Phyllobacterium zundukense: one gene and its partner. The protein of the gene in region 1 interacts with the protein of each later gene in a pairwise test. Links are inferred from orthologs where the notes say so. Each region holds a gene or a part of one and is shown on either strand. Other genes may lie near its edges. The genes, in order: dnaQ and BLM14_RS15565.

Region 1 (15,747 bases):
AGTGCGGCCCGCGTCAGCGTCTCATCCATGGCGAGATCGAGCGAGGCATAGCGATTGATACCGCGGCGATCGCCAAGTGCCTTGGCGACGGCCTGGCCGATGGCGATGCCCGTGTCCTCGACCGTGTGGTGGTCATCGATATGCAGATCACCCTTGGCCTTGATGTCCATGTCGATCAATGAATGGCGGGAGAGCTGCTCCAGCATATGGTCGAAAAAGCCGACGCCCGTAGATATGTTGAACGTGCCCGTGCCATCCAGATTAACCGAAACGGCAATGCTGGTTTCCTTGGTGCTGCGCTCGATCTTCGCGGTGCGTATACTGACGCTTGTCATTGCTGTTTCCCGCCACGTGGGTTCTTGATGCTGCCGACTGATTGTGGCCTTCTAAAACACGAACGGCGAATCTCCAAATGCTTTGATAGCGCAGGCTGGGGCAGCCATTTGCAATTCCGTAGCGGCGTCATACATAAGTGCAACAGAAGGGGTTCGAACTGCTGCCATTTGGGGCATAATCGGACCTGCTTGAAGGAGAAACGAATGCAAGACCATAATCCCTCCACCATGTATGGGACCACCATTGTAACCGTCCGCAAGAACGGGAAAGTGGTAATTGCCGGCGACGGACAGGTCAGCCTTGGCAATACCGTCATGAAAGGCAATGCCCGCAAGGTACGCCGCATCGGCAAAGGCAATGTCATCGCCGGATTTGCCGGCGCAACGGCCGACGCCTTCACCCTGCTCGAGCGGCTTGAAAGCAAACTCGAACAATATCCCGATCAGCTGATGCGTGCCTGTGTAGAGCTTGCCAAGGACTGGCGGACGGACCGCTATCTGCGCCGTCTCGAAGCGATGATGCTCGTCGCCGACAAATCGGTGACGCTTGCCCTGACCGGCACTGGCGATGTGCTAGAGCCTGAACATGGTTTGATGGCCATCGGCTCCGGCGGCAATTACGCGCTGGCCGCTGCACGCGCGCTGGCCGATATGGACCTGAGCGCCGAAGAGATCGCCCGCCGCTCCATGCAGATCGCCGCCGACATCTGTATCTATACCAATACGAACGTCACACTCGAGAGCCTCGATGCCGAATGAGCCGATCTATCGCTACGGCTTCATCCCGGTCGAGCCCCGCCATCTGAGCATGATTTCGGATTGGCTGGCAGAACCGCATGTGGCGAAGTGGTGGGGCAAGGATCCGGAGGAGGAGATGGCATCGATCATGGAACACATGGACAGCGTCTCGGTCGAGCCTTTCATCATCATGCTTGGTGACGAGGCCATCGGATATCTGCAGACCTACGATCCGCATCTGGAAGATGACCATCCCTACCAGGACCAACCAACCGGCACGCTCGGACTTGACCAGTTCATCGGCGAGCCCGATCTGATCGGCCAGGGCCATGGACCCCGTCTGCTTGACGAGTTCGTGTCGCTGCTGTTCGAAGAAGGTGTGCCGCGCGTGATCGTCGATCCGGATCCCGCCAATGAGCAGGCGATCAAGGCATATAAGAAAGCGGGTTTCATTGCTTTCGATACCCGCACATCCATTTATGGTCCCGCCCTTTTGATGGCGCGGGATAATCCTGAACAATGGCCCGAATTTGGGCAAGATGAAGTGAGACTGCAATGACAACATTTTCCCCCCGCGAGATCGTCTCTGAGCTCGACCGCTACATTATCGGCCAGAATGATGCGAAACGCGCCGTCGCCATCGCGTTGCGCAACCGCTGGCGCCGCCAGCAGCTGGAAGGCCAGATGCGCGAAGAGGTAATGCCAAAGAACATCCTGATGATCGGACCGACCGGCGTAGGCAAGACGGAAATCTCCCGCCGCCTGGCCAAGCTTGCCGGTGCTCCGTTCATCAAGGTGGAAGCGACCAAATTTACTGAAGTCGGTTATGTCGGGCGTGATGTCGAGCAGATCATTCGCGATCTGGTCGAAGTCGCTATCGGCCTCGTGCGCGAAAAGAAGCGCGAAGAGGTTAAGGCCAAGGCTCATGTCAACGCGGAAGAGCGTGTTCTCGATGCGCTGGTCGGCAAGACAGCGAGCCCCGCGACGCGCGACAGTTTCCGCAAGAAACTGCGCGACGGGCTGATCGACGACAAGGAAATCGAAGTCGAGATTGCCGATAGCGGTTCGGGCATGCCCAATTTCGAACTTCCGGGGATGCCGGGCGCCAATATTGGTGTACTCAATCTCAGCGACATGTTGGGCAAGGCCATGGGCGGGCGAACCAAGACCGTGAAAACCACGGTGAAGGAGTCCTATTCCGTGCTCATCAATGACGAGTCGGACAAGCTGCTCGATCAGGACCAGATCACCCAGGAAGCGCTGCGCTCGGCCGAGGATGACGGCATCGTCTTCCTCGACGAGATCGACAAGATCGCCGCGCGAGACGGCGGCGTGGGTGCTGGCGTATCACGCGAAGGCGTGCAGCGCGACTTGCTGCCATTGGTGGAGGGAACGACCGTCGCGACCAAATACGGTCCGATCAAGACCGACCACATCCTGTTCATCGCGTCAGGCGCTTTCCATGTTTCCAAACCGTCAGACCTCCTGCCGGAATTGCAGGGACGCCTGCCGATCCGCGTCGAGCTCAGCGCCCTGACCCGCGATGACATGCGCCGAATCCTGACCGAGCCGGAAGCCAGCCTGCTGAAGCAGTATATCGCATTGATGGCGACCGAGGAGGTCACGCTCAACATCACTGACGATGCGATCGATGCCCTGGCAGATATCGCAGTCGACCTCAACTCGACGGTGGAGAATATCGGTGCAAGGCGTTTGCAGACCGTGATGGAACGTGTACTCGACGACATTTCGTTCAATGCACCCGACAAATCCGGTGCCGAACACACAATCGACGCCAAATATGTACGCGAGACTGTCGGCGACCTTGCCAAGAACGCGGATTTGTCGCGCTTCATACTCTAGCGTCAGTCATCGCCTGTCACGACTGCCCCCCTCGACCCTGCGAGGGGGGCATTTTTTGCTCCAACGATGCTGGTGGTGAGGTTTTTCTGGCTTTCGAACAAGCAAGGCGTTATTCGGATCGCCCGACCGAAACTTTGGACCGATGATGAAACGCCACCTGATCCTTTTCGCGACGAGTTGTTTTTTGCTCTCAGCTTTGCAACCGGCAGCGGCCGTAACTGTCGTACCGGAAGGCAATCGCAATGAGAGCCAGCCCGGCGTTCCCGCCGCTTCCGCCAAGCGGACGCGCGAGATGAACACCACCTATGAAGCGAAATATCAGAAGATCTACAATCTGCTGAAAACTGATTCCAAGCTGCGATCGAAGATTGCCAGCGTTGCCCGTACCTACGGGATCGATCCTGTTCACATTGTCGGCGCCCTTGTTGGCGAACACACCTACAATGTCGATGCCTATGACCGCCTGCAGACCTACTACGTCAAGGCCATTTCCTACGTCCAGCAAGGCCTGAGCTTCGACTACCAGGGCGAGACCATTGGCGATTTTGTCAAACGGCCGCAGTTTTCAGCCTGCGCGCAGTTCAAGGACAGCCTGCGCCTATGGACCTGCCGTGAGGATGTCTGGGAACAGGATTTCCGGGGTAAGACGGTTGGGGGCAAGCGCTTTCCAGACAATCGTTTCAGCGCCGTATTCTTCCAGCCTTTCTACGCGGGGCAGAGTTTTGGCCTTGGCCAGCTTAGTCCCCTGATCGCACTGCAGATGACTGACATGGTAAGTCGCTATTCGGGACTGCCGAAGCTCGATGCCGACCATGCGGCGGATGTTTACAAGACGATCATGGATCCCGACCTGACGCTGCCCTATATGGCAGCAGCGCTAAAACATTCGATCGATGTCTACCGCCGCGTTGCCGACTTCGATATCTCGGGAAATCCGGGTATCACCGCAACCCTTTACAATACGGGCGGCCCCGATGGGCGTGCGCGTGCGCTGGCCGATGCCAATGCTGCTCGCTTGGCCAATGGTGAAGAGCCGCTATTACCGGAAGAGAATTATTATGGCTGGCTGGTCAATGAGAAAATCGACCAGCTTCGGGCGCTTTTCTGATTGAAGAACCACCCGTTAGCGTTTGCGTTTTTCCGGTAAGGTTTTCAGCTTCTGGATCAAGCTCTTGGCCATGTCTGTGTCAATTTCGCCGATTCTTGCGGCCAGCAGGTTGGCAAGTTCCGTCGCTGCAGGTGAAAGACCGGCCGTATCGATGGTGATACGGGGGTCCGATATCATAGCCAATCGCTGCAGCTCTTCCGCCTCGTCCCAGATAATATTGAAATACTGGATAATGCGCTGCAACTTGTCCCACGTCGGTTGACCACGTTTTCCGTGTTCCAGTGCTGAGAGATAGGCCGCAGACACGCCGATTGCCTTGGCCATGTCCTTTTGCGAAATGCTGCGTTCGGCGCGCAGGTCACGGAGTTTTTCGCCAAACGGGGTCATGGCGCCTCCGGCGACCGGCGCATGCGGACATAAATCGCGCCCGTACCGCCATGGTTGCGCGCTGCATCCTCATAGCCATTGACCAGAATGCGGAACGACGGCGTCGCAAACCATAGAGGCACGGCCTGACGCAACACACCGTCGCTACCAAAAGAAGATCCCTTGCCGGTGATGACAAGAACATGGCGCAGCTTTCGCAGATGCGCGCGCTGCAGGAAACCGAGGAGGAGGCCATAGGCTTCGCTTTGGGTGAGTCCGTGCAGATCGATTCTGGCTTCGATAACGACGCGGCCCTTTGCGATTTTCTTGTGCGTCGGGCGGTCGATCGGATGCAGACGCTGCGGTTGAGCCGGTTTTACATCGGAAATCGCCGATGGGACCGGCCTGGTGCTTTCTGGCGCCGATAGGTGAAGTGCCTTCTGTTCTTGTCGTTCATCGATCAAAAAGGTTGGCTTTTCCTTGCCCTTCAGCGGCCTTGCGGATTTGGCAACAGTCTCCCAGAGAATCCTGTCCTCCAGAGTGGCGAATCCGCCTAGCGCCTTCTTCTTCATGCGTTTTGTGCCAGAAGGGAGCGCGGAACCAGCGCATAGAAATCGGCCTTGTGGCGAATGCCACCGGCAATCTCGCCCGCCGCATTGCCGGAGCCGGCAAAGAGATCGCCCCGCGCCGGGCCGACGATGGCCGAGCCGGTATCCTGCGCAATCATTAGACGCGCAAAGTGATCACCGCCGAAAGCCTTCAGATCAGGGGCGTGGATATAAAATGGTGTCCCGAATGTGTGCAGCAGCCTGTCAACGGCGAGAGACCGGCCGCCGGTCAGCGGCACCTTGGCCGCGGCGATTGGACCAAGCGATTCATTATCGACCTCGGCCTCGCGAAAGAAAATATAGGACCGGTTGTTCCACATCAGTGCCCGTGCCCGTTCCGGATGATCGGCAAGCCAGACGCGGATCGACCGCATCGACATGTTTTCCGGCGCTATCTCGCCGCTGTCGAGCAGGATCTTGCCGATGCCGGTAAAACGATGCCCGGTCTTGGCCGCATAGGTGATGCGGCGAAGGCGGCCATCGGTCATTTTCAGTCGTGCCGCACCTTGAACGTGGATAAAGAAGGCATCGACAGGACTTTCGACGAACGCGATTTCCAGACCCTGGCCGTCCAACGCGCCGCTTTCAATTGCAGGACGATCGAAATATTCGACGAGACCTGCCGGCGTTTCCCGGGCAAAGGCAAAATAGTGATCGAACCCATCGGGGCGGTTGCTGTCGTCGATATCGACGAGATCGGTGGGGCGGCTGAGAAATGGGACTGTAAACCGGTCGGTGCGAACCGGCGATGCTATGACCTCCGGTTCGTAGAAACCGGTGACGAAACCGTCATTCGATTCTGTGCTTTCTATTAGGGCCGGCTGAAACCATTTCCCGAAAAACTGCCGTGCCTGCTGATCGGTTTCGACCAATGTTTCACGTGAATCAGCTAAAATTGGCGCAAGCGCGTCAAAACTGATGCCGAGCGAACCCGACTTGTACGGCTTTTCCCGGACGCGCTCCGCAGAGCGAACGAAGGCGCGAAATGACTCCAGCTGGTTGTCATCTTCCCAGCCGGGACAGTCTTTGAAATCCACCGGCTGGAACAGGGGCGACAGCATGGTTATTCAGTCCCGATTGATCAGTCTTCGGCTTCGGTTGCGACCAGCTTCCAGTTCGGATCTTTCGAACGTGTGTCGCGGGCAAAGGTCCAGACATCCTTGACTTCGGCGACGGATTCCTTGTCGCCATCGATCACATTGCCGTCCTTGTCGAGCGTTGCCGAAATCAGCTCGCTAATAATCCGCACGGTGACGTGGGACTCGGTGCCCTTCATCTCCGCACCGATGATTTCCGCCTTGTTGATGCCGACGAAAGACGACTGCACCTTTTCGCCGCGCGATTCCCGGTCAGCAATGGCCGCGACAAAACCATCGAACACTTCGCGCGACAGCAGGGACTTCAGCGTCTTGCGGTCACCATCGGCGAATGACATGACGATCATTTCATAAGCCATTTTCGAGCCTTCGAGGAATTTCGCGGGTTCGAAGGATGGGTCAGCATTCTGGATTGCGCGCAAACCGTCATTCAGTGGCGTGCCCGGCTTGGCGATTGCATCGATTTTCTCGAAGCTGCTTTCCTTCACTTCACCGCGGCGCGGCAGGGAAACGACATTGTCGCCTGCCTTTGGCTTGTCATCGACCTCGGCTGTGCGCGTGTAGGGATTGAACGGTGGGCGCTCGTTGCCGGTGCGCCGCCCAAGGACCTTGCGCAGTTGGAGAAAGATCACCACCGCAGCCACGAAGAAAAAAATTGTTCCGAAGTCCAGATATTCCATGTCGCCTGCCATTCATCCCAAAGTTCGTTGCGGCCTTCGATCTTCCGCCGAAATACCAAAATCATATAGATTGCCAAACACAATCATACAAATGCTCATCTTGCTTGCCTATATAGGCATGAAATTGACGCCGGGTATGGATAATATCCCGATATGTCCTCTGAAAGGTAAATTAGTTTGCGATCGTCTCTCGTGCCTCTGCTCCTCCTGGCGCTCCCATTTCTGGAAATCGCTGGTTTCATCGTGGTCGGCAGCAAAATCGGCGTGCTGGCAACGCTTGGTCTCATATTCCTGTCGATCTTCCTGGGCGTCTTTTTGCTGCGCCTGCAGGGCTTTGGGCTCATCCAGAAAATCCGCGAGGAAACGGCCGCCGGTCGCACGCCGAAGCGGGAGCTGGTTCACGGCGTTATGCTGGTCTTTGCCGCGTTCCTGTTGATCATTCCCGGCTTCATTACCGACATTATCGGTTTGCTGCTGTTCATCCCGGCCGTGCGTGACATCGGCTGGCGGTTCATCAGCGACCGCGTGGTTGTGGTCCAGTCCGGCGGCCGCGGTGCGTCCCGGCCCGGAACATCGCGCATCAAGGACCGTGTCATCGAACTTGATCCGGAAGATTATACCAGCAAGCCGGATCCAGACTCGCCCTGGAACCCAAAGCCGTAGCACGAATGAAACGATAGGATTAGAGTGCGTGCCTTGCCTCGCCAAGACACACATGCTAGCGAGCCATCATTCATTCGATAACCGTGCATAAGCGGACGTAACAGAAGAAGGTTTCCAGACAATGGCTCAAAAGCCTGATGAAAAGGCCGGGAACGGCAACGAAGTGACCAATGGCGATGGAACTGCCCCGCAGCAGACGCTGAATATTCTGGCGCAGTATGTGAAGGATCTTTCTTTCGAAAGCCCTGGCGCTCCGCTTTCCCTGCGTCCGCGTGACAAGGCTCCCGGCATCAGCATCAATGTCAACGTCAATGCAAATCCGATCGCCGAGAACGACTTTGATGTTGTCCTGACACTTTCGGCCAAGGCTGGAGAAGGCAAGGAAGTCCTGTTCAATGCGGAACTCGTCTATGGCGGCGTTTTCCGTCTCGTCGGTTTCCCTCAGGAGCACTTGCTGCCGCTGCTGTTCATCGAATGCCCGCGCCTGCTGTTCCCGTTCGCCCGTCAGATCATTGCCGAGGCAACGCGCAATGGCGGTTTCCCGCCACTGATGATCGATCCGATCGATTTCGCTCAGATGTTCCAGCAGCGTATGGCCGAAGAACAGGCCAAGGCCAAAGTCAGCTAAGCCGAACCTGCTTTCGAAAAAGCGAAAACCCGGGTCCAGGCCCGGGTTTTTTATTGAAGTTCGAGAGAGGCGCTGCGTTCGTTCCAGATCGCCTTTTCGCCAATCTTTTCCACCAGCTTGGCGTGAGCCGATTTTTCGGCATCGGTCAATCGAGGCTGAAGGGTTATTGGCCGGCGCGAAATCGTGATTGTTCCCGCTGCGTCGCTGGCTCGTTGGTTGTTCGATTGATCCGCAATTGTCAGGCCGAGAGCCGCCTGTTTGCCGCCGATCAGCTCGATGTAGACTTCCGCCAGAAGCTGGGAGTCCAGGAGCGCCCCGTGCATGGTGCGATGGCTGTTGTCGATGCCGTAGCGGCGGCAAAGAGCATCGAGTGAGTTTGGACCCATCGGGTGCTTACGCCGGGCGAGTGCCAATGTGTCGACCACCCGATCATTGTGTATTGGCGGATGGCCGAGACGGTTCAGCTCTGCATTGACAAAGCCCATATCGAACATCGCATTGTGCGCGATCAGCTTGGCTCCATCGATGAAATCGAGAAAATCATGGAGGATACCGGCGAAAAGCGGCTTGTCGGCCAGCTGATCATTGCTGATCCCGTGGACCGCGAGCGCATCCGGGTGCACGGTCTTGCCCTCGGGATTGATATAGACGTGAAACGTCCGTCCGGTCGGGAACCGGTTGACAAGCTCGACCCCGCCGATCTCGATGATCCGGTCATCCAGCCGGTCCAGACCTGTCGTTTCCGTATCGAATATGATTTCGCGCATGGAATCACCCTTGTGCCCAAGTTCCACGAATTGGCCCATTCGGGCAAGGGGGGATGGGTTCTGTCCCCGCCTATCCTGACAGGAGGCTGATAATCTTGCGGACCGCGGCGCGGGTCACATCGAAATCATGGCGCGTGTCGATGACGAAATCCGCCCGGGCCTGCTTTTCCGCATCCGGCGTCTGACGCGCCAGAATGGCGCCCAACTTCGCCGGTGTCATACCTGGACGCTCAAGAACGCGCCTTCGCTGGACATCCGCCGGGGCCGTTACGACAAGTACCTTATCGACCCGGGTTTCGGCTCCGGTTTCAAAGAGCAAGGGGATGTCGAGGACGATCAGATTTGCACCCTGTGACTGCGCATTGTCGCGAAATTCATTTTCTTCGGCGCGTACCAGCGGATGAATAATTGCCTCGAGCTTTTCCAGCGCTTCCGGCTTTTCCATGACCGCTGTAGACAGCTTGGCGCGATCAACCTTGCCATTTTCGGTGGTTCCAGGGAATGCTGCTTCGATCAGCGGGGCCGCAGCACCGGAATAGAGCCGATGCACTGCCGCATCTGCCGAATAGACCGGGATGCCTTCATCGACAAACATCTGTGCAGAGGTCGATTTCCCCATGCCGATGGAACCCGTGAGACCAAGGACGATCATCTGGATTGTCCGCTTAAGTCAGACATTGCCATATCGGCCAGGATGAGCGTACGCAGTTCCGGCGTAACGTCCGGCCTGACGCCGAACCAGCGTTCAAAGCCGGGCACAGCCTGATGTAACAGCATGCCAAGGCCGTCGACGGTTTCGAGCCCACACACGCGCGCCGTTTTCAGCAGGGGTGTTTGCAGCGGCACATAGACAATGTCTGTCACCAGCGCGTCCCTGTCAGCAAGCGACAGATCGACAGCACCGTCTTCCTTGCCTTCCATGCCAAGCGAAGTGGTATTGACGATCAATTCAGCACCTTTCAGCAACTCGGGAATTGCGCGCCATTCATGACTACTTATACCCGTGCCGAAACGGTCCGCCAGCTCGCGTGCCCGGTCAACGGTGCGATTGACGATGCGGACATCATCAAATCCCCGCTGCTTCAAGGCATAGACCACCGCGCGACTGGCACCACCCGCACCGAGCACCAGCGCCGACTTGCGTCGATCCCAACCCGGACTCACCGCGTCGAGATTGGCAACGAAACCATAGGCGTCAGTATTGCCACCGCAGAGCACGCCCTCTTCGAACCACAATGTATTGACCGCACCGATATCCTCGGCGGCCTCATCGTGCCTGGTGCACAGCGCAAAAGCGCTTTCCTTGTGGGGAATGGTGACATTGCCACCCGCATAGCCATTTCCTTGCAGACTATGAACGAAATCAGCAAAGCCTTCCGGCGCTATCTCGATCGCCTGGTAGGAACCAACCAAACCGTATTTTTTCAGCCAGTAGCCGTGGATCAGCGGCGAGCGTGAATGGTGAATGGGAAGGCCCGTGACAAAAGCCCTAGCCATCGATTGCTCCCTCGTGACGTAATTCTGCAAGCAACGGTAAAAGGGGCAAGCCAACAATCGTAAAATAGTCGCCATCGACCTTTTCGAAAAGCTGCACCCCTTCCCCCTCATATTGATATGCGCCGACGCTCTGCAGTGCGACCGCACCGACACGTGACAAATGCCGACCGATAAAACCGGGATCAAGATCGCGCAAGGTCATGCGAGCGACAGAGACATGCCGCCACAGCGTCTGTCCGTCCCTGGCGAGAACAACCGCGCTGTTGAGGTGATGTGTCTGTCCCGACAGTTTCAGCAACTGCCGCCGCGCGCCTTCCATATCTTCCGGCTTGTGCAAGACCTGGTCACCGAGGGAGAGGGTCTGGTCCGAACCGATCACCAGCGCTGCAGGATTGCGCTCGCTGACATCGATCGCCTTTGCTTCCGCGAGAACCAAAGCCACGTCTTCCGGTGTAGCACCGCTGTTGTAGAGTGGTGCCTCCACCGCGCGCTCATCGATATCCGCGGACTGCGCGGTGAATGCAACGCCGGCATTTTTCAACAACATGGCGCGGAACGGGCTTTTGGAGGCGAGGATAATGTCCATGGTCTTTTCTTCGTTGCCGGAGATTAGGTTGATCCCAGTTCCGTTATCGTCCCTCGGCGCGCAGGGCAAGAACAGCAGCAGCTGTTTCTTCGATCGAACGGCGTGAGACATCGATCATCGGCCAATTGTGCCGGTGGCAGATCTGCCGGGCATAGGTCAGCTCTTCAATGATATTGGCGCGATCGAGATACTGATCGGCGTCGAAGCCGTGCGTTGCCCCAAGTACCCGGTGCTGACGAACCTGCGATATTCGTTCCGCTGAAGCGACCAGCCCGACAATCAGCGGCCTTTCGGAATTTATCAACACGTCCGGGATTGGAACGCCGACAACAATTGGAACATTGACGGTCTTGATCCCCCGGTTGGCAAGATAGATGCTTGTCGGTGTCTTCGATGTGCGCGATATGCCGATCAGAATGACGTCCGCCTCTTCTATATCCGGCGGTAGCTGGCCGTCATCATGTTCCATCGTAAAGTTGAGTGCATCGATCCGCCGGAAATATTCAGCATTGAGAACATGCTGGGCGCCGACGCGTCGTCCCGCCGGCGCACCAAGATAGGACTGGAAAATACTCAGGACCGGCTCGAGAACAGATACACAAGGAACACCGATCGCCGCGCAACCATCATTGATCATCGCGGCGAGCCGCTGATCGATAATCGTATAGAGCACGATACCCGGCTCGGCATCGATCCCATCAAGGACCTTTTTGATCTGCTTTTCCGTCCGGATCAGCGGATAAACATGCTCTATGGCCCGTGCGTGGGCGTATTGTGCTGCCGCCGCGCGCCCTGCGGCAATGAGAGTCTCTCCGGTCGCATCAGAAATCATATGAAGATGAAAGTAATTTACCGGTTTCGTCACAGAAATTTTCATCTCCTGTTGATGGCTGGGGACAATCAGCCAAAGCATCCACAACTGATGGCAGCCATGTGAATTATTGGCAAGTCATCCACAGCGAGCCTGGCTGTGGATGTCTTTGTCGGCAGCAACAGGAATCTGGGGATTGTTGCGATAGTTCGCCTTTCTTCCGCAGGTTTCCACATATTTATTCACAGTTAGCAATATGTTAAGCCATTGTAATGATTATATTTATGGCAGTTTCCACGTTCTTCTCGAAATTCAACCTATGGTTTTCCTGAGTTTTCGCTGAAATTCAAGACTGTGGGAAAATGCTGGCATTGTGGTAATTCCCGATACAAACAGACTCTAAGAATCAGAAAAACCAAATTAGATCTAAATTTCTTTTTTGTAAGACAAGGCCGGAGAGACTGACAATGGTTCGCAAAGTGATGAAAGTCCTTGGAGGCGAGACTGTTTTTCCTCCTCCGATCTGGATGATGCGCCAGGCTGGGCGCTATCTCCCCGAATATAGGGAAGTGAGGAAAAACGCCGGAAGTTTTCTCGATCTCTGCTATTCCCCTGACCTTGCTGTTGAGGTGACCCTGCAGCCCATTCGCCGTTTTGGCTTTGACGCGGCAATTCTGTTTTCAGATATCCTGGTTGTCCCGCATGCGCTTGGGCGCGATCTTCATTTCGAAGAGGGACGCGGGCCCGTGATGACCCCGATCGACGTCGATGGAATATTCTGGCTGGAATCCAGTGGTGCTGCGGATCGCCTGGAGCCGGTCTATGAGACGGTGCGGCTCTTGCGGCAGCAGCTCCCCACGGAGACAACACTGCTTGGCTTCTGCGGGGCTCCTTGGACCGTGGCGACCTATATGATTGCCGGTCATGGAACGCCTGATCAGGCTCCAGCCCGGCTTTTTGCCTATCGCAACCCCGAAGCCTTCCGGAAACTGCTGGATGAACTTGCGGATGTTTCAGCTGAATATCTGATCCGGCAGATCGATGCTGGCGCCGATGCCGTGCAGATTTTCGATTCCTGGGCGGGCGTTCTCGACGAAGCCTGCTTCGAGCAGTTTTGCGTAGCACCGGTAGCGCGTATCGTCAGAAAGGTCCGGGCCGTTCACCCGGGTGTGCCGATTATCGGTTTTCCAAAGGGTGCCGGCGCGCTTTATGTCAATTACCGGGAACGTACCGGAGTGACGGCCCTCGGACTGGATTGGTCGGTGCCGCTTTCAATGGCATCGTCACTTCAGGGTGGTGGCGCGGTTCAGGGGAATCTTGACCCCTTGCGGGTCGTTGCCGGTGGTCGCGCCCTTGATGAAGGTGTCGATGCCATTCTGGATTCTCTCGGTCAGGGGCCACTGATATTCAATCTTGGCCATGGAATTACGCCGGATGCGCCGGTATCGCATGTTGAACAGATGGTTCACCGCGTGCGCCAGGCTACCCGGCGAAAATAACCATAATCGGCAAGGACGACAGCATGACGACCACAAGACCGGATGAGAGCAACTCACGGAAAGTTCCGCTCTTGCCGCGATCGATCGGGGCGGTGGTCGCGATCTGCGTCATTGCACTGGTTTTGCTGTACCCCGACAGTGCCTATTTGTGGGTGAAGGCGATCCACGTTATCGCCGTCATCTCATGGATGGCAGGTATGCTCTATCTGCCACGCTTGTTCGTATATCATTGCGCTGCCGAACGCGGCTCTGCCCAGTCAGAGACATTCAAGGTCATGGAACAGCGGTTGCTGAAGGCTATCATCGATCCGGCCATGGGGATAACCTGGCTCGCGGGTTTGTGGCTCGCGTGGCAATCGGCGGCCTATATGGATGGCTGGTTCCATGTGAAATTTCTGGCAGTTCTCATTTTATCGGGCGTGCATGGGTATTTTTCCAAGGCCGTGCGGCTGTTTGCCGAGGACCGGAACGAGAAACCGGCACGCTTCTGGCGCATGATGAATGAGGTGCCAACGGTTCTCATGATTATCATTGTTCTCATGGTCATCATAAAGCCATTTTGATCAATCACAAAAACTGCGGTCAGATATCAATACCACTCATGAAACCTCTTGCCCTTGCCGCCATGATTGGCTAGATAAGGGCCTCCTCTCTGGAAATACCGCCACAGCAAGCCTCAGCCATTTTCAGTGGCACTGCATTCAGGCATCGTCATTTCCCTTCCCCATTTCAAACCAATAGAATTAAGAGTTCCGCACACATGCAGGAAATGAAATTACAAGAACTCAAGAACAAGACTGCGGTCGATCTTCTCGCTTTTGCCGAATCGCTTGAGGTCGAAAACGCCAGCGTCATGCGCAAACAGGAATTGATGTTTGCCATTCTGAAGAAACTGGCTTCGCAAGAAGTCGAAATCATCGGCGAAGGTGTTGTCGAGATCCTGCAGGATGGCTTCGGCTTCATGCGTTCCGCCAATGCCAATTATCTCCCCGGCCCTGATGACATCTACATCTCGCCATCGCAGATCCGGCGTTTTTCGCTGAAGACAGGCGATACGGTCGAGGGCCCGATCCGTGGACCGAAAGAAGGTGAGCGTTATTTCGCCCTTCTGAAAGTCAACACGATCAATTTCGAAGATCCGGAAAAAATCCGCCACAAGATCCACTTCGACAATCTGACGCCGCTCTACCCGAATGAGCGCTTCAAGATGGAACTGGAAAATCCGACGACCAAGGATCTTTCCGCTCGCGTGATCGATCTGGTGGCGCCGCTCGGCAAAGGCCAGCGCGGGCTGATCGTTGCACCGCCGCGAACCGGTAAGACCGTCCTGTTACAGAATATCGCGCATTCGATCACTGCCAACCATCCGGAATGCTATCTCATCGTTCTCCTGATCGATGAACGGCCGGAAGAAGTGACCGACATGCAGCGCTCCGTGAAGGGCGAAGTCGTGTCTTCGACCTTCGACGAACCGGCCTCCCGTCACGTTCAGGTGGCGGAAATGGTCATCGAGAAGGCTAAGCGCCTCGTTGAACATGGCCGCGATGTGGTTATCCTGCTCGATTCCATCACCCGTCTTGGCCGCGCATACAACACCGTCGTGCCATCATCCGGCAAGGTACTGACTGGTGGTGTTGATGCCAATGCCCTGCAGCGCCCGAAGCGCTTCTTCGGTGCCGCTCGTAACATCGAGGAAGGCGGCTCGCTGACCATCATCGCGACAGCCCTGATCGATACCGGCAGCCGCATGGACGAAGTCATCTTCGAAGAATTCAAGGGAACCGGTAACTCGGAAATTGTGCTCGACCGGAAGGTCGCCGACAAGCGTATCTTCCCGGCAATGGATATCCTCAAATCCGGTACGCGTAAGGAAGACCTCCTCGTGCCGCGTCAGGATCTGCAGAAGATCTTTGTTCTTCGCCGTATTCTCGCGCCGATGGGTACGACCGACGCGATCGAGTTCCTCATCGACAAGCTGAAGCAGACCAAGACCAACGGCGAGTTCTTCGACTCGATGAATACATAACCCTACGAAGTTGGGCGAAAAAGCGCTTCAAGTGCTTCTTCTGTCGCCACTGGTGCAAGACATACAAGCCCGCGGCACAAATAGGCCGCGGGTTTTTTTATCGTTGTCTCTCCGCCGCCGGGCAGGAGTTCAATCTTCTTGTCCTTGTTGAAGGGGATCCAGATGTCCACGCGCCGCGGATCCGGATGGCGGTCAGCCACCTGCATCAACGGGTGGTTCTTGTCTGGCGCAACCAGCACGAGCTTCATCGGCTCGAGCAGGAGACTGGCGCTGTTGAGAACACCAGCCTGGCCATAGCGCTGCTGCAGCACCCGGCCGAGCGCATTCTCGGCAATTCGTTCCGCATGCTGCCGCAATGTCTCGTCACTCGTGACCACCGCCAGACGGGCGATGGCTTCCATGATCTGTCCGGTGGCGCTTGGGATGGCCTCATCCTGATCGCCACGCACACGGATGATGACATCCGCGCTGTCCG
Region 2 (15,881 bases), 730 kb from region 1 along the record:
AGCATATCGCCGACCGCGAGGCCGAACGGCACCGGACCCTGACTCTCGTCGCCGTTCAGCCACATCAGGCCGGAGCGCGACTGCGCCAGCAAATCCTGACCCGGACGCGCCACCCATGGGCCCTCTTCGCCATAGCCGCTGATACTGGCATAGACGAGGCGTGGATTGATCGCCTTGACCGCTTCATAGTCGAGACCGAGCCGCTTGATCACACCGGGGCGGAAATTCTGGATGAGCACATCGGCCTTGGCCAGCAATGTCCTCAGCGCCGCAAGATCGGCCTCGTTCTTGAGATCGATGGCAAGGCTTTCCTTGGCGCGGTTGATTGCATGGAAAATGGTCGAATCGCCGCCGATTTCCGTATCGCTGAGATAGAGCCGGCGGGAGAGATCGCCGCCATCCGGACGCTCGACTTTGATGACGCGGGCTCCGAGATCCATCAGCCGCAGCGAAGCATAGGGGCCTGACAGGAACTGGCTCATATCGACGACAAGCAAGCCTGTCAGTGGTAGTTCGGTAGTCTCGGCAGTCATTATTTCTCGGTCTTTCCAATGAAATCGGCGGGGTTCTGATATTTCACTGTCTGCAGGTGCTCGCAGTAGAGGACGAGTTCGCCCTCATTCTTGAACACTTCGTAGCTGGCGCGGATCAGTCCCAGTTCCTTGTAGCGCGGGCGCTTATCCAGATTGGTGCGGATGGTGTAGATCGTGTCGTCGAGGAAGACCGGCTTGATGAAGCGCAATTTGTCATAGCCATAGGAAAAGGCGTTGACGCAATTGGTCGCGACAAGGCCAAGCCCAGCCGAAAACACGAAGGCTCCGGCAACGAGCCGCTTGCCAAAAATGCCCTCGCTCTCGGCGAACATCTGGTCCTGTACGTAAGGGTGAATATCCGTGACCAGCATGTTGAAGAGATGGCTGTCGCTCTCCGAGATCGTCCGGCGCAGCGAGCGGATTTTCTGGCCTACCGGCCAGTCCTCGTAGAACCAGTTTTCCGCATTCCACACCGGCAACGCTGCATGATCGGCCGGCATATTTTTCGGATGGGTAGTGGAAACACCAACTGTCGGTGCAAAAGCAGTCATCGCTGCATGCCCCCGTCATCCGGACGAACGCGCACTCCAAATGGCATCTCCCATCCTCCCCATATCTTCTCTTGTGAATATCTTTTTCACATATGGGTATGAATGACAAGGCTGTTGAATGGCAAAAATAGAAACCCCGGATCAAGGCGCTGATCCGGGGCACAAATCCGCAGGGTTGCCTCATTGCTGGTGCTCAGCGCCGGATAATTCCCTTGCCGAGCAGTCGCTCGCGATCATGCGGCCCTTCGAGATCAAGCACAGGTCCGAGCGGCACGATACCGGTCGGATTGACGTGGGCGATGGAATAATACCCGGCCTTGATGTGATCGATCTTCACCGTAGAGCGCACATCCTGCCACTGGTAAAGCTCGCGCAAATAATTGGAAAGATTGTGATAATCGCAGAGGCGGCGGATATTGCACTTGAAGGCGCCATGATAGGCGGCGTCGAAACGCACCAGGGTCACGAACAAGCGCCAGTCCGCCTCCGTCAGATGGTGGCCAGCAATGTAGCGATGGTCCGTCAGGTGCGCTTCTACCCTGTCGAACGCCTTGAACACATTGGCCGCCGCCTCGTCATAAGCACCTTGAGACTTGGCGAAACCGGCACGGTAGACGCCGTTGTTGATGTTTTCATAGATCAGATCGTTCCATTTATCGATCTCGGGGCGCAGTTCTTCCGGGTAGAAGTCCCAGTTGTCGCCCGTCACGCCATCAAAGGCCGTGTTTAAGATGCGGATGATATCGGCCGATTCATTATTGACGATCCTCCCCTCCTTGCGATCCCACAGCACCGGGACGGAAACCTTGCCCGTATAGTTTGGTTCGCTCGCCGTATAGAGCTGATAGAGGTAGCGGATCGGTGGCGCCTTGGGACCAGCGTCCTGCGATTCCGCAAAGGTCCAGCCATTCTCCCCGATTGCCGGTTCGGCGACCGAAATGCGGATGATCTCGCGCAAACCCTTGAGGTTGCGGAAGATCAGCGTACGCGACGCCCAGGGGCAGAGGTAGGAAACGAACAGTTGATAACGATCCCGTTCTGCCGGAAATGCCGGTCTACCGGACGCATCGGGCTGGCCGTCGGGCGTGATCCAGTTGTGGAAATGCGTGGCTTCGCGGTGGAATGCGCCGCCCTTCATTTCGCTGGCGGCGACATCGCCCTTGACCCATTGCCCGTTCACCAAAGCTGGCATCTGTCTTTTCCCGACCATTGACAAGGCGTCAGGATCGCATTTCACCGCGCTCTTTCATACCAGAGAGGCTTTGACAGACTGTATTTGCCTCCAAGACAATATGTCAGTCCGTGACCGCTCCTTCGCTTGCCGACTTTGCCAGCTTGGCGAATTTGGCCAGCACACCCCGCGTATACCGCGGCGGCGGCTGTTTCCATTGCTTGCGGCGTGCCTCGATCTCAGCCTCACCAACCTCAAGTTGCAGCAGTTGCCTGTGGGCGTCGATGGTGATCGTGTCGCCTTCCTGAACCAGCGCAATGGTGCCGCCTTCGAAAGCTTCCGGGGTGACATGGCCGACGACCATGCCCCAGGTTCCACCGGAAAAGCGGCCATCCGTGATAAACCCGACACTTTCGCCAAGGCCGCGGCCGATGATGGCCGAAGTGGGCGCCAGCATTTCGGGCATGCCGGGTCCACCCTTCGGTCCAAGATAACGCAGAACCAGCACATCGCCGGGCCTGATCTTATCGGAAAGGATCGCATCCATGGCTGACTGTTCGTCGTCAAAGACGCGTGCCGGTCCCTGGATGACGGGATTTTTCAGGCCGGTGATCTTGGCGACCGCACCGCCGGTCGCGAGATTGCCTCTCAGGATGGCGAGATGCCCTTCCTTGTAGAGCGCCTTGTCGATGGGGCGAATGATGTTCTGATCGGCAGGCGGCGCATCCGGAATATGCGCAAGCTCCTCGGCAAGTGTGCGTCCGGTGATGGTCAGGCAATCGCCATGCAGGAGGCCCGCATTCAACAGGATCTTCAACACCTGCGGAATGCCGCCGACCTTATGCAGATCCACCGCCATATACTGTCCGGATGGCCTGAGATTGCAGATCACCGGCACCTTGCGGCGCACACGCTCGAACTCATCGAGCGTCCATTCCACTTCCGCCGCATGCGCGATGGCAAGGAAGTGCAGCACGCCATTGGTCGAGCCGCCTGTCGCCATGATCAGCGCCACGGCATTCTCGATGGATTTGCGCGTGATGATATCGCGTGGCCGGATATTCTTGCGCACGGCGTCGACCAACACGCGTGCCGATTCCGCAGTGCTGTCAGCCTTTTCCGCATCAGGATTGGCCATGGTCGACGACGACATCAGCGACATTCCCAGCGCTTCGAAGGCTGAACTCATGGTGTTGGCGGTGTACATGCCACCGCAAGAGCCAGTCGATGGACAGGCATGGCGCTCGATACCTTCGAAATCCTCCTCGCTCATCTTCCCGGCCATGAAGGAGCCGACGGCCTCGAAGGATGAGACGATCGACAGGTCCTTGCCCTTCCAATTGCCCGGCTTGATGGTTCCGCCGTAGACATAGATGGAGGGCACATTGGTGCGGGCCATTGCGATCATCCCGCCCGGCATGTTCTTGTCGCAGCCGCCGATCACGAGAACGCCGTCCATCCACTGGCCGTTGACGCAGGTCTCGATGCAATCGGCGATTACTTCGCGCGAGATCAGCGAATATTTCATGCCTTCGGTGCCCATCGCCATACCATCGGAAATGGTCGGGGTGCCGAAGATCTGCGGATTGCCACCTGCCGCCTTCACCGCGGCGACAGCCGCATCGGCCAAAGGCTGCAGGCCCGCGTTGCAGGGCGTGATTGTCGAATGGCCATTGGCAATGCCGATCATCGGCTTGTCGAAATCAGCCTTTTCATAGCCAAGTGCATAATACATGGCACGGTTGGGCGACCGCGCAACGCCTTGGGTAATGTGTTTCGATCGCTCGTTGGCTGGCATGATTTGGCTCCCATTCTCGATACGAGAATAGTTTTAGAGCTTTTCGAGACGGGAACGAAAGGAATTCTTCAGCGAATAGCCTTGATCAGGCTCCTGTCGGGAAAGCAGGTCGGCGCCGTGCCCTGTTTCGCCTGCCAGTCACCGATCGAGCGGCGGGTCTTGAAACCCGGGAAGCCATCCGCACCCCCGGCGTCATACCCCTTTTTCTCCAGCACCTTCTGCAGACCGGCGATGTCCGAACGATTGAGCCCGCCAACGTCACCCCAGCCAGCAGAAAAGCCGGTCGCCCCACGCGCGATGCGATCCCCGACATGACCGATGAACAACGCGTAGAGATCGCTCATATTGTATTCCTTGAGAACGTAGAAATTCCTGGTGACGATGAAGGCCGGGCCATGCCGCCCGGCCGGCATCAACAGGAAGCCTTCGCGCTTGGTCTCACTGGATGGAAATGGCTTGCCGTTGACACGAGTGATGCCGAGCTTTTCCCAGGCTGAGAAGGGCTTGCCCTGATCCGGGCCCTCGAGCGCACAGCTGACGCTGCCGGGAACATTGACCTCGTAGCCCCAGTCGCGACCGCGCTGCCAGCCATATTGCGCGAGGTAATGCGCGATGGACCCCAGCGTGTCCGGCACCGAGTTCCAGATATCGCGCTTACCGTCGCCGTCGAAATCCACCGCGTGCTCGATATAGGAGGTCGGCATGAACTGCGGCTGACCCAGCGCGCCCGCCCAGGAGCTCTTCATGCTGCCAGCGCCGATGTAACCCTTCTGAACGATCTCCAGCGCCGCAACAAGTTCCTTACGGAACATGTCCTTGCGCGTTGCCATGAAGGCCTTGGTGCCGAGAACCGTGAACGCATTGTAAGGGATCTTGACGCTGCCATAACCGCTTTCGCGGCCCCAGATAGCCAGGACGATCTCGCCCGGCACGCCGTACTTGTTTTCGACCGCCTTCAATATCCGCGCATATTGCCCGGCTCGCGCCGTTCCGCCGGTGGTGACCGCGTTCACCGTCTTGGCGTTGAAGTATTTACCGGGCGAGCCGAACTCGGTCTGCACCTGTTTTTGCGGCGTCTGTGCCTTCTCGCCAGGCATCACCAGATCCGGCAGATCGAAGTTCAGCGTCACACCGGTGAATGCCTGATCGAAGGTCGCTTTGGAAACGCCCTTCGCCTTGGCTTCCGGCCAAAGATTATTGGCAAGCCAGGATTGAAACTGTGCTTCGATCTCGGGTTTCGACGCCGCCAATCCTGCACCTGCCGACAGGCTGAGAAACACTCCGATCACCGCCCCAAGGGCAAATCTCAATGGGCGTGCTATCAAAGCGTTCTCCCTAAAGTGATGTTCGGGCGCGCAATGCCGCCGTCAATGTTCCTTCGTCGAGATAATCGAGTTCACCTCCTACCGGCACGCCATGGGCAAGCCTGGTGATTCGAACATCGAAGCCTGCAAGCTGGTCGGTGATGTAATGGGCCGTCGTCTGGCCCTCCACCGTCGCGTTGACCGCGAGGATTACCTCCTTGATTTCGCCTTCCGCCACCCGGCCAACGAGCGTCATGATGTTGAGATCGTCCGGCCCGATACCGTCGAGCGGCGACAGCCGCCCGCCAAGCACGTGGTAGCGCACATTCATCGACCCTGCACGCTCCAGCGCCCAGAGATCGGAAACATCTTCGACGACGATGAGCGTCCCAAGTTCGCGGCGCGGATCGGTGCAGATCATACAAGGATCGGAGGTATCGACATTGCCGCAGGTCGAGCAGATGCGCACCTTTTCGGCAGCATCCTGCATGGCCGAACCCAGTGGAATCAGCAGTGCCTCTTTTTTCTTGATGAGATGCAGGGCCGCCCGACGGGCGGAACGCGGCCCGAGCCCCGGCACTTTGGCCAGCAGCTGGATCAGGCGTTCAATTTCAGGACCGGCGATTCGCTTCGACATGTCGCCTTTTTATCTCCCCCCTTGCGGGGGAGAAAGCGATTTCAGCATCTTGGCTCTTGCCAAGTGCTAGAAATCGCAAGAGAGGGGATAGTGAGCCACATATCCAGCAGAATCCCCTCTCTTGGGCTTTCTAAGGATTTAGCAAAGAAGCCGCCTAAGCGTCAAAACGGCAGCTTGAAACCGGGCGGTATGGGCAATCCGGCGGTCAGCGCCTGCGTCTTCTCGGCCATGATCGCCTCGACTTTCGCCTTGGCCTCATTGTGCGCGGCGATGATCAGGTCTTCGATGACTTCGATGTCATCTTCCTTGAACAGCGACGGATCGATGGTCAATGCCGTCAGCGCACCCTTACCGGAGAGCTTGACGGTGACGAGACCGCCGCCCGCATGCCCTTCCGCCTCGAGCGCAGCAATTTCTTCCTGCATCGCCGCCATCTTGGCCTGCATTTCCTTGGCCTGTTTCATCATGCCCATTATGTCACGCATGGAAAAAACTCCTGTTCGTCAGTCATCTTCTTCGACGGGCGCGAGCGCATCATCGCCCAGCACGCCGCCGTTCGTCATTTCGCCGTCAGTTTGCCCGGCGGGTGTCGCGATGCGCACATTGATGATCTTGGCGCCGGGAAATTTCGACAGGATCGCCGCCACATCCGGATCGGCGCGAGCATCGCTCAACAGCGAGTTACGTTTTGCCGTTTCGGTTTCATTGATCGTGGCACTGCCCTGCTCACGCGACAGTGAGACCATCCAGCGGATGCCCGTCCAGTCGCTCAGCTTCTGTGACAGGTCGGTCAAAAGCGTCTTTGGCGCATTGTCGGTCAAGTTGATCTCAAGCCGTCCAGGCTTGAGGCTGACAAGGCGCACGCAGTTCTTGACCATGATCTTGAACTGCATGTCGCGCTGCTTTTCGGCCAGCGCAATGATGTCCTCGATGCTGTCCACTGGCACCGCGGGTCCTTCTTCGACCGCTGGCGGTGGCGGAGCGATCGGCTCGGGCCGCGCTGCCGGTTCCACCAGAAGCATGGTGGCGCCGCCATTGGAGCTGACCGAGCCGCGCGACGATGCCACCGCATCGGTAGCGCGCGCCATGGGTGCGCCACCATTCCCGGGGCGCGGTCCGTCGGCGCGCGGCGCTTGCGGCAAGAGCGATCCGCCATCCTCCAGTGATTTCAACGCTTCATCAAGCGTCGGCAGGTCGGCGGCGTGAGCCAGCCGGATCAGCAGCATTTCTGCCGCCTGAACCGGGCGGCTGGAATTATCGACCTCGGTAATACCTTTCAGCAGCATTTGCCAGGTACGCGATAGGACCCGGATGGAAAGCTTCCCGGCAAAATCCCTACCGCGTGTGCGCTCGTCTTCCGACAGCGAAATGTCATCGGCGACATCGGGTGTGAAACGGATTCGCGTCACCAGATGGTTGAAATCGGCAAGATCGGTCAGGACCACACTTGGATCTGCGCCGACATCATACTGCGCCCGGAATTCCCGCAGGGCCGTAGCGACATCACCGCGCATCAGCATCTCGAACAGATCGATGATGCGGGCGCGGTCAGCAAGTCCAAGCATGGAGCGGACTGCGTCCGCATCGACAGTGCCCGCACCGTGGGCAATGGCCTGATCGAATATTGACAGTGAATCGCGCACGGACCCCTCGCCTGCCCGGGCGATCATGCTCAGCGACGCATCGTCTACGGTGATCGCTTCCAACTCGGCGATCTTCTTCAGGTGGCGGATCAAAACGCTGGTGTCGATACGGCGCAAGTCGAAGCGCTGGCAGCGCGACAGGACCGTGATAGGAACCTTGCGTATTTCCGTTGTGGCAAAGATGAATTTGACGTGCGGTGGCGGCTCTTCCAGCGTCTTCAACAGACCGTTGAAGGCCTGATTGGAGAGCATGTGCACTTCATCGATGATGTAGACCTTGTAGCGCGCCGACACCGGGCGGTAGCGCACCTGTTCGATAATCTCGCGTATATCGTCGATACCGGTATGGGAGGCGGCATCCATCTCGATCACATCGACGTGCCGCCCTTCCATGATCGCCTGGCAATGTTCGCCGGGCACAGACAGGTCGATCGTGGGCTTGTCGATTTCCGCGGTCTTGTAATTGAGCGCGCGGGCCAGAATGCGGGCCGTGGTGGTCTTGCCGACACCGCGTACACCGGTCAGCATCCACGCCTGCGCGATGCGCCCGGTCTCGAATGCATTGGTCAGCGTGCGGACCATCGGCTCCTGGCCGATCAGATCATCAAAATTCTGCGGGCGATATTTGCGGGCGAGCACGCGATAGGCGCTGTCTGCCGTTTTGGTGTCCATCGCGTTTGATTCCGCTCCTGCATTAACTTCTCGCGTGCGTCACAAGTTTGGACCGCCATGCACCGCAGCGTCAATGCCGCTTGACGGCTTTGACACAGGCCAGGTGACAAAGAAGAAGGGTGGGAGGCTGGCACGGCGACCCGTGCCTGGCTCGTTGGGGCTGCTTCCTTCCGGACCTGACCCGGTTGGCGAGTGGCTCGTCCACCACCAACCTCCCGAGGCTCATATCGTCAATTCAGACGCAAAAAGCAAGCGGGACAGCGAAAAAACTGTTATCTAGGATGAATCATGACTTTTACGCTCGATAGTAAGCTTGCAGCTGACACATATTCCATTGCAAGGCTAGGCCTCTGCGATCTGCGCCTGATGAATGACCGCCGCTGGCCCTGGCTCATCTTGGTGCCCCAACGCCCCGGAATCTGCGAGATTCATGAATTGACCCCGCTGGATCAGACAATGCTGACTTTCGAGACGGGGATTGCGGCACAGGCTCTGAAATCTGTGGTTAATTGCGAAAAGATCAATACAGGCGCGCTCGGCAACATCGTTCGCCAGCTGCATCTGCATGTGATCGCCCGCAATACCGGCGATCCCGCCTGGCCCGGACCTGTCTGGGGGTACGGCACGCGCGAACCTTATGGCGAAAAAGACGCAAGGGACTTTGCGAGCGCCATACTCAAGGCTATCTAGTCAATATAGTCCCATTCCGGACCGGTTTTCTGGAGTTCACCCATGTCGTTTCGCCTCTTTGATGTTCCGGAAACGGAAGCGAGCCATTTCGTCGGCTTTGCCGGCAACAGGATCAATCGCCATTCGGAAAAGCGTAGCGACGATGTTGTGACCCTTGCGTTGGCAAATGCCAATGCACGGATGCTGCTGATCGGACAGGGTCAGGTGCTGGTTACCCAGGGCGATACAGGCAATGCGCTTTTCGGCCTGGACAAGGCTGCAGCCCTTTTGCCTGCTCCGAACAAGACCATCTATCTTGGCATGCAGGATGATATGCCGATTCTCGCATCGCCAAGCGGCTTTGATTTCAACGCTTTGCCTGAGGCGATCAAGGCGATCGACTACCGCTCTGTCTATACGCAGGGCCTCATTCCGCCCGACCAGCTCGGCGCAATGGCGCAGGCAGTGTCGCTTCTGACGTGGCACGAGAATCACACGTTCTGCGGGCGCTGCGGGACCGAAACCGTTATGCGTGACGGCGGCTACCGGCGCACCTGCCCCAATTGCGAGGCCCAGCACTTCCCCCGCACCGATCCGGTAGCGATCATGATGGTGGTGCGCGGCGACAAATGTCTTCTGGCGCGCGGCGCGCATTTCGGCCCGGGCATGTATTCGTGTCTCGCCGGTTTCATCGAGCCGGGTGAAACAATCGAAAATGCTGTGCGCCGCGAGACGCTGGAGGAAACCAACCTGCCGGTCGGCCGTGTGCTTTATCACGCCAGCCAACCCTGGCCCTTCCCCTATTCGCTGATGATCGGATGCCATGCCGAGGCGCTGTCCGATGATTTCACTCTCGATAGAGCCGAACTTGAGGATGGCCGCTGGTTTTCGCGCGAGGAAGTCGCCACGATGCTTGACCGCACCCATGCGGACGGGCTGATGACCCCGCCGCCTGGTGCCATTGCCGCCCACCTCATCCGAAGCTGGGTCGATAGCGGGGTCTAGACCCTACTCTTCTTCGCCCTGCGTGCTGCGGAAGGTCGTATCCGCCGGGTAAACGCCGAGGATACGCACTTCCTTGGAGAAGAACTCCAACTCGTCCAGCGCGTGCGCGACGTTCTTGTCTTCTGGATGGCCTTCGATATCAGCATAGAACTGCGTGGCGGTGAATTTGCCGTCGATCTGGTAGCTCTCGAGCTTGGTCATGTTGACCATATTGGTAGCGAAACCGCCCATGGCTTTATACAGCGCCGCCGGAACGTTGCGGACGCGGAAAACAAAGGTCGTCATCATGAGCTCGTCGGAGGCGCGAGGTGCCCATTTCTTGGTCTTGTTGAGAACGACGAAACGCGTGACGTTGTTTTCGGTGTCCTCGACATCCTCTTCCAGAATATCAAGGCCGTAAAGATCCGAGGCGAGACGCGGCGCCAGTGCGGCCATTGTCTTGTCGTTGACATCGGCAACAAGCCGCGCTGCGCCCGCTGTATCTCCGGCAATTACCGGCTTCCAGCCGTTCTTGCGGATATATTTACGGCATTGGCCAAGCGCGTGGATGTGGCTGTGAACGGACGTGATGTCGCTGCGCTTCGTGCCTGGCAGGACCATCAGCTGAAAATGGATCGGCAGGAAATACTCGCCGACTATATGCAGGCGCGATTCCGGCAGGAGATGGTGAATATCGGCGACACGGCCGGCGATTGTGTTTTCGATCGGGATCATGGCAAGGTCAGCGGCGCCGCTTTCAACTGCGTTGAACGCATCCTCGAACGTCGGGCAAGGCATCGGCTCCATCTCGGGAAACATGTTGCGGCAGGCCGTGTCGGAATTCGCGCCGGGTTCCCCCTGGAAGGAGATGCGGTTGGTCTTAGCCATTATCGATTGCCTTTTGTAGAAGTAAGAATGTCTCGTGCCCGTTCGAGATCTTCGGGGGTATCGACGCCGAGCGGCACCGAATCGACGATTTCCACGTCGATGCGCATGCCTGCCTCCAGCGCACGCAGCTGTTCGAGGCGCTCGCGCCGCTCCAGCGGCGACGGGCCAAGACCAACGAAACGCTCGAGCGCAGCGCGCCGATAGGCATAGAGCCCGATGTGATGATAGAGCGGACCGTCGCCCCATGGCGCGGTGGCGCGGGTAAAATAGAGCGCCCGCATCCGGTCCTCGCCGATCGGCGAGCCGATGATCTTCACCACGTTCGGATTGGTCTTCTCGTCGTCGCGGCGGATCTCGACGCCGAGCGTGCCGATGTCGGCGGGGCCGTTCTGCAGCGGCAACAGCGCACGCTTTATGATATCCGCCTCGATGGTCGGCAAGTCGCCCTGCACATTGACCACAGCATCGACGGTACCGTCAGGATCCAACGCCAGCAGCGCCTCGTAAATGCGGTCCGAGCCGGATTCGTGATCGTTGCGCGTCATGACCGCTTCGAGGCCGTGGGCTTCCACGGCTGACTTCACATCGAGGCTGTCAGTCGCTACCACGGTGCGGCCAAGCCCCGCAGCCTTGGCCCGCTCAGCTACATGCACGATCATCGGCTTGCCGGCAATATCGGCCAAGGGTTTGTCTGGAAGCCGGGTGGAAGCCATTCGGGCAGGTATAAGTGTCAGTATTTTCATCGTTGCACATGCGCCTACGGTGTCAAAAAGTCTCAGGCAGAACCGCCCTTATATGTGTTGCAAACGCAAAGCAAAAGACCTAGTTTCCGCGCGATCACGAGGGGACTCTCGTCACAAAATGCAGCGATCTGCATTGACCAGATATTGAGAACCTCCGCAAGTGTGTTGAACACAAAGCTCCTGTATTGCACTGGCAAGCGCGAACAGGAACTCCGCGTCCAGCACATTTGAACAGGACACAAATGGAGCAATGATCGACGATGGAATCGACCCCATTCAACAAATATGCCATGGCGTTTCTGGCAACCGTATTCGTTGTCATGACGGCAGGCATCCTGTCCGATTTCATATTCGACTCACATGCACCCGAAAAACCCGGCTTTATCATCGAGGCCGCCGAGGCTGGTGGTGAAGCTGAAGCTGGCGCCCCAGCTGCTGCCGCCGTGCCGATCGCGACGCTTCTGGCTTCTGCCGATGCGGCCCGCGGCGAAGCGATTTTCAAGCGTTGCGCTGCCTGCCATACGGGCGATAAGGGCGGAGCGAACAAGGTTGGCCCAAACCTTTGGGACATTGTCGACCGTCCGATCGCAACCCATGCAGGCTTCAGCTATTCCGGCGCCATGAAGGATTTCTCCAAGGGCGGCGCTGAAAAGTGGACCTTTGATCACCTCAACCACTTCCTGACTTCACCGAAGGGCTACATCAAAGGCACGGCCATGGGCTTTGCCGGCGACAAGAAGGACAATGAGCGCGCCGACTTGATCGCTTATCTGCGCACCCTGTCCGACAGTCCGAAGCCTCTGCCTGCTGCCGATGCAGCTCCGGCCGGCGACGCAGCCAAGCCCGCTGAGGGCGCAGCCGCCCCAGCCGAAGGCGCTGCCCCTGCAGCCCCTGCCAACTGAGGTCGACAATCAGAGCATGCGAAAGCCGGGCCAAGTGCCCGGCTTTTTTGTATCAACACCGCGTGTTTTTTCAGCGAAGGCCTGTTCTCTGCCGCATTTTCTCTTAGACTGATGATCAAAGAGAACCTGTGGAGACTTGATTTGCGATTTCGCCCGTTTGTTGCCAGCCTTGCCTTCCTCGCCTTCGCCACCCTTGGCACCTTTCAGAATGCACATGCGGCAGAACCGGAATGGCGGCATGCAACGAGCGTCTTGGGCGAACCGAAATACGGTCCGGATTTCAAACACTATGACTATGTGAATCCGGATGCCCCGAAGGGCGGTACGCTAAACCAGACCAGCTATGGTTCATTCGACAGTCTCAATCCATTCGTGGTTCAGGGAGTCGCTGCAGCAGGGTTTCCGAGCACCGTCGGCGGAGGGCTGCTCTATGACACGCTTCTCAGCCAAGCACTCGACCAGCCTGCAACGAACTACGGCCTCATTGCAGAGGCCATGGCCTATCCGGATGATTTTTCGTGGGTCAAATTTCGCCTGAGGCCGGCGGCCAGATGGCATGACGGCCAGCCAATTACCGTTGATGATGTGATATGGTCATTTGAGGTTCTGAAGGCGCAAAGTCCCGTCTATAACAAATACTATCACGATGTGACCAAGGCCGAGAAAACCGGGGATCACGAGGTCACATTCACCTTCTCAAGCGCTGGAAATCGCGAGCTGCCGAGCATCATGGGCGATTTTCCGGTTCTGCCGAAGCACTGGTGGGAGGGGAAAGATGCCTCCGGCAAGCAGCGCGATATAACCAAACCCACGATGGAAATTCCGCTTGGGTCGTCTGCTTACAAGATCGAAAGTGTCGTCCCAGGCAAGACAATCGTGTGGAGCCGTGTCGCGGATTATTGGGGCAAGGACTTGCCCGACAATGTGGGCCGGAATAATTTCGATCGTGTCCGCTACGAGTATTTCCGCGATCAGAACGCCGAATGGGAAGCTTTCAAGAAAGGCGGTTTCGAGGATTATCGCGGTGAAGCAAGCATCGGTAAATGGATGCGTGAGTATGATTTTCCTGCCTTCAAACGCGGTGATGTCATCAAGGCGGTGTTCCCCTTGCGCTCTTCAGGACGCATGCAGGGATTTCTCATCAATACCAGGCGAGAGAAATTCGCGGATCCAAAAGTCCGTGAAGCCCTGAACTGGGCCTATGATTTCGAGAGCATGAGCAAGAACCTGTTCTTCGGCCAGTACAAACGCATTAACAGCTACTTTTCCGGATCGGAACTCGCCTCAAGCGGCCTGCCCACGGGGAAGGAGCTGGAGATTCTTGAGACGGTGAAGGGCGAAGTGCCTGCAGACGTGTTTACAAAAGAATACAAGCTGCCCGTTTACGATACCCCGCAGTCACAGCGGGATAATCTGCGCCATGCGGTCATGCTGCTGCGCGAAGCCGGTTACGACCAGAAAAACGGAAAACTCGTCAACACCAAGACCGGCGCGCCCCTTGCGATCGAATTTCTGGCGGACGATCCTTCCGATGAACGCTTCATCGGGCCATTCATGGCGAACTTGCGCAAGCTCGGCATCGATGCTCAGATACGCGTTGTGGATAGCGCGCAATATACGGCGAGACTGAATGATTTTGATTTCGACATAACAACGCCGAGCGTGGTCCTGAGCCAAAGCCTGTCACCAGGTAATGAACAGCGTGATTTCTGGAGTTCCGCGGCTGCGAACATACCGGGCAGCCGCAACTATATGGGCATCAAGAACCCGGCGGTCGACAAACTGATCGATCGGGTGATCTTTGCCAAGGATCGCGAAGAGCTGGTTGCCGCGACCCACGCGCTCGATCGCGTTCTGCTGTGGAACTACTACGTCGTACCGCAATGGTATGACGACCGGATCAAGATCGCTTATTGGAACAAGTTCGGCATGCCGGAGAAGCAGCCCGACTATGTCGGTATTGACCCGTTCTCCTGGTGGGTCGACACCACCAAGGAGCAGGCTCTGAAGGCCCGTGCCGAATGATCAATCGCCGCGATCTCCTGAAAGTCTCCAGCGCGACGATCCTGACTGCAATGGCACCGCGCCTCGCGCTGGCGGAAGTGGCGACGGGTGTGCCCCTGCACGGACTCTCGGCCTTTGGCGAACTGAAATACCCCAAGGATTTCACGCATTTCGACTATGCCAACCCGGATGCGCCGAAGGGCGGCACATTTGCCTTCTCGCCGCCGAACTGGCTGTTCAACCAGTCACCGCAAACCTTCAACACGCTCAACACCTTCTCGGCGAAGGGCGACGCGCCACCACGGATGGAACTATGTTTCGATACGCTGATGGCTTCGGCGCTCGATGAGCCGGATTCCATTTACGGGCTGGTAGCGGAGACCGTGACCGTCTCCGCCGACCGCAACTCGTTCGCATTCAAGCTGCGACCGGAAGCACGGTTTCATGACGGTTCGCCTCTGACAGCCCATGATGTCGTCTTCAGCTTCCAGACGATGCAAAAGAAAGGCCACCCCGAGCTTCTGCTGCTTCTCACGGAAATGAAGGAAATCGTTGCGGAAGATGATCGCACGCTTCGCATCACCTTCACCGGCAAGCACTCCGATCGCGCCATTCTCGACGTCGCCGCCAATATGCCGATCCTGTCAAAGACCTGGTATGAGACCCGCGATTTCGATGCTTCGACACTGGAGCCGCCGCTTGGCTCGGGCGCCTATCGCGTTGGCAGCGTTTCCGCCGGTCAGGGCATCGAGTATGAACGGGTTGTCAATGACTGGGCCAAAGACCTGCCGGTGCGGCGCGGGCTGAACCATTTCAACCGGATCAAGATTGATTTCTACCGCGACCGTCAGCCGCAATTCGAGGCCTTCAAGAAGGGCGATATTTTCTGGCGCATGGAACACACGGCCAAGACCTGGGCGATCGAATATAATTTCCCGGCGATCCAGCAGAAGCGCGTGTTGAAGCGCGAAGTCTCCGGTGAGAAGCGCCCGCAATTGCAGGCCTGGGCGGTCAACCAGCGCCGCGAGCATTTTCGCGACCCAAGGGTGCGCGAGGCCATTGCGCTGTGCTTCGACTTCCAGTGGACGCAAAAGAACCTGTTCTACGGCATGTATGAGCAGTCGCAATCGCTGTTCGAACAGTCGGATTTCCGCGCAAGCGGCAAGCCTCCGCCCGAAGAACTCGCGCTTATGGAGCCGTTTCGCGACAGGCTGCCCGAAAGTATTTTCGGCGAAGCGGTGATCCAGGCGACCTCCGACGGATCGGGGCGAGACCGCAAGAACCTGAAACGCGCCGTGGAACTCCTGACCGAAGCCGGTTTCAAGCGCGACGGCAACCGCTTTGTGGACGGAGCAGGCAAGCCGCTCAACCTCGAAATGCTG

What was found.
Region 2: the proteins of dnaQ (region 1) and BLM14_RS15565 interact in binary tests that used the Escherichia coli proteins (3 or more experiments, as listed by UniProt). The link is inferred for Phyllobacterium zundukense from one-to-one orthologs.

The regions. Positions count from the first base shown.
Region 1 is NZ_CP017940.1:3,825,107-3,840,853, forward strand. The notes cover bases 6,996-9,850. They hold dnaQ (DNA polymerase III subunit epsilon), read right to left. Parts: upstream 8,854-9,850; coding sequence 8,137-8,853; downstream 6,996-8,136. Other genes in these bases: BLM14_RS19135 (FxsA family protein), read left to right, coding at 6,996-7,458; secB (protein-export chaperone SecB), read left to right, coding at 7,580-8,086; coaE (dephospho-CoA kinase), read right to left, coding at 8,924-9,505; BLM14_RS19155 (shikimate dehydrogenase), read right to left, coding at 9,502-9,850. In the rest of the region: imidazoleglycerol-phosphate dehydratase HisB, read right to left, coding at 1-335; ATP-dependent protease subunit HslV, read left to right, coding at 540-1,094; BLM14_RS19100 (GNAT family N-acetyltransferase), read left to right, coding at 1,084-1,632; ATP-dependent protease ATPase subunit HslU, read left to right, coding at 1,629-2,936; BLM14_RS19110 (DUF1402 family protein), read left to right, coding at 3,082-4,044; BLM14_RS19115 (helix-turn-helix domain-containing protein), read right to left, coding at 4,060-4,431; BLM14_RS19120 (Smr/MutS family protein), read right to left, coding at 4,428-4,982; mltA (murein transglycosylase A), read right to left, coding at 4,979-6,079; BLM14_RS19130 (Tim44/TimA family putative adaptor protein), read right to left, coding at 6,100-6,795; more of BLM14_RS19135, read left to right, coding at 6,973-6,995; more of BLM14_RS19155, read right to left, coding at 9,851-10,350; BLM14_RS19160 (Maf-like protein), read right to left, coding at 10,343-10,936; BLM14_RS19165 (pyruvate, water dikinase regulatory protein), read right to left, coding at 10,980-11,801; hemE (uroporphyrinogen decarboxylase), read left to right, coding at 12,215-13,246; protoporphyrinogen oxidase HemJ, read left to right, coding at 13,270-13,809; transcription termination factor Rho, read left to right, coding at 14,007-15,272; BLM14_RS19185 (thioredoxin domain-containing protein), read right to left, coding at 15,275-15,747. UniProt on the Escherichia coli protein: DNA polymerase III is a complex, multichain enzyme responsible for most of the replicative synthesis in bacteria. The epsilon subunit contain the editing function and is a proofreading 3'-5' exonuclease.
Region 2 is NZ_CP017940.1:3,097,644-3,113,524, forward strand. Bases 5,904-8,892 are described here. They hold BLM14_RS15565 (DNA polymerase III subunit gamma/tau), read right to left. Parts: upstream 8,310-8,892; coding sequence 6,498-8,309; downstream 5,904-6,497. Other genes in these bases: recR (recombination mediator RecR), read right to left, coding at 5,904-5,994; BLM14_RS15560 (YbaB/EbfC family nucleoid-associated protein), read right to left, coding at 6,156-6,479; BLM14_RS15575 (HIT domain-containing protein), read left to right, coding at 8,595-8,892. In the rest of the region: BLM14_RS15530 (CaiB/BaiF CoA transferase family protein), read right to left, coding at 1-533; BLM14_RS15535 (MaoC family dehydratase), read right to left, coding at 533-1,084; BLM14_RS15540 (glutathione S-transferase family protein), read right to left, coding at 1,278-2,276; ilvD (dihydroxy-acid dehydratase), read right to left, coding at 2,380-4,053; BLM14_RS15550 (lytic murein transglycosylase), read right to left, coding at 4,122-5,378; more of recR, read right to left, coding at 5,389-5,903; more of BLM14_RS15575, read left to right, coding at 8,893-8,999; nudC (NAD(+) diphosphatase), read left to right, coding at 9,042-9,983; BLM14_RS15585 (prephenate dehydratase), read right to left, coding at 9,987-10,850; BLM14_RS15590 (3-deoxy-manno-octulosonate cytidylyltransferase), read right to left, coding at 10,850-11,593; BLM14_RS15595 (c-type cytochrome), read left to right, coding at 11,854-12,495; BLM14_RS15600 (extracellular solute-binding protein), read left to right, coding at 12,607-14,520; BLM14_RS15605 (extracellular solute-binding protein), read left to right, coding at 14,517-15,881. UniProt on the Escherichia coli protein: Part of the beta sliding clamp loading complex, which hydrolyzes ATP to load the beta clamp onto primed DNA to form the DNA replication pre-initiation complex.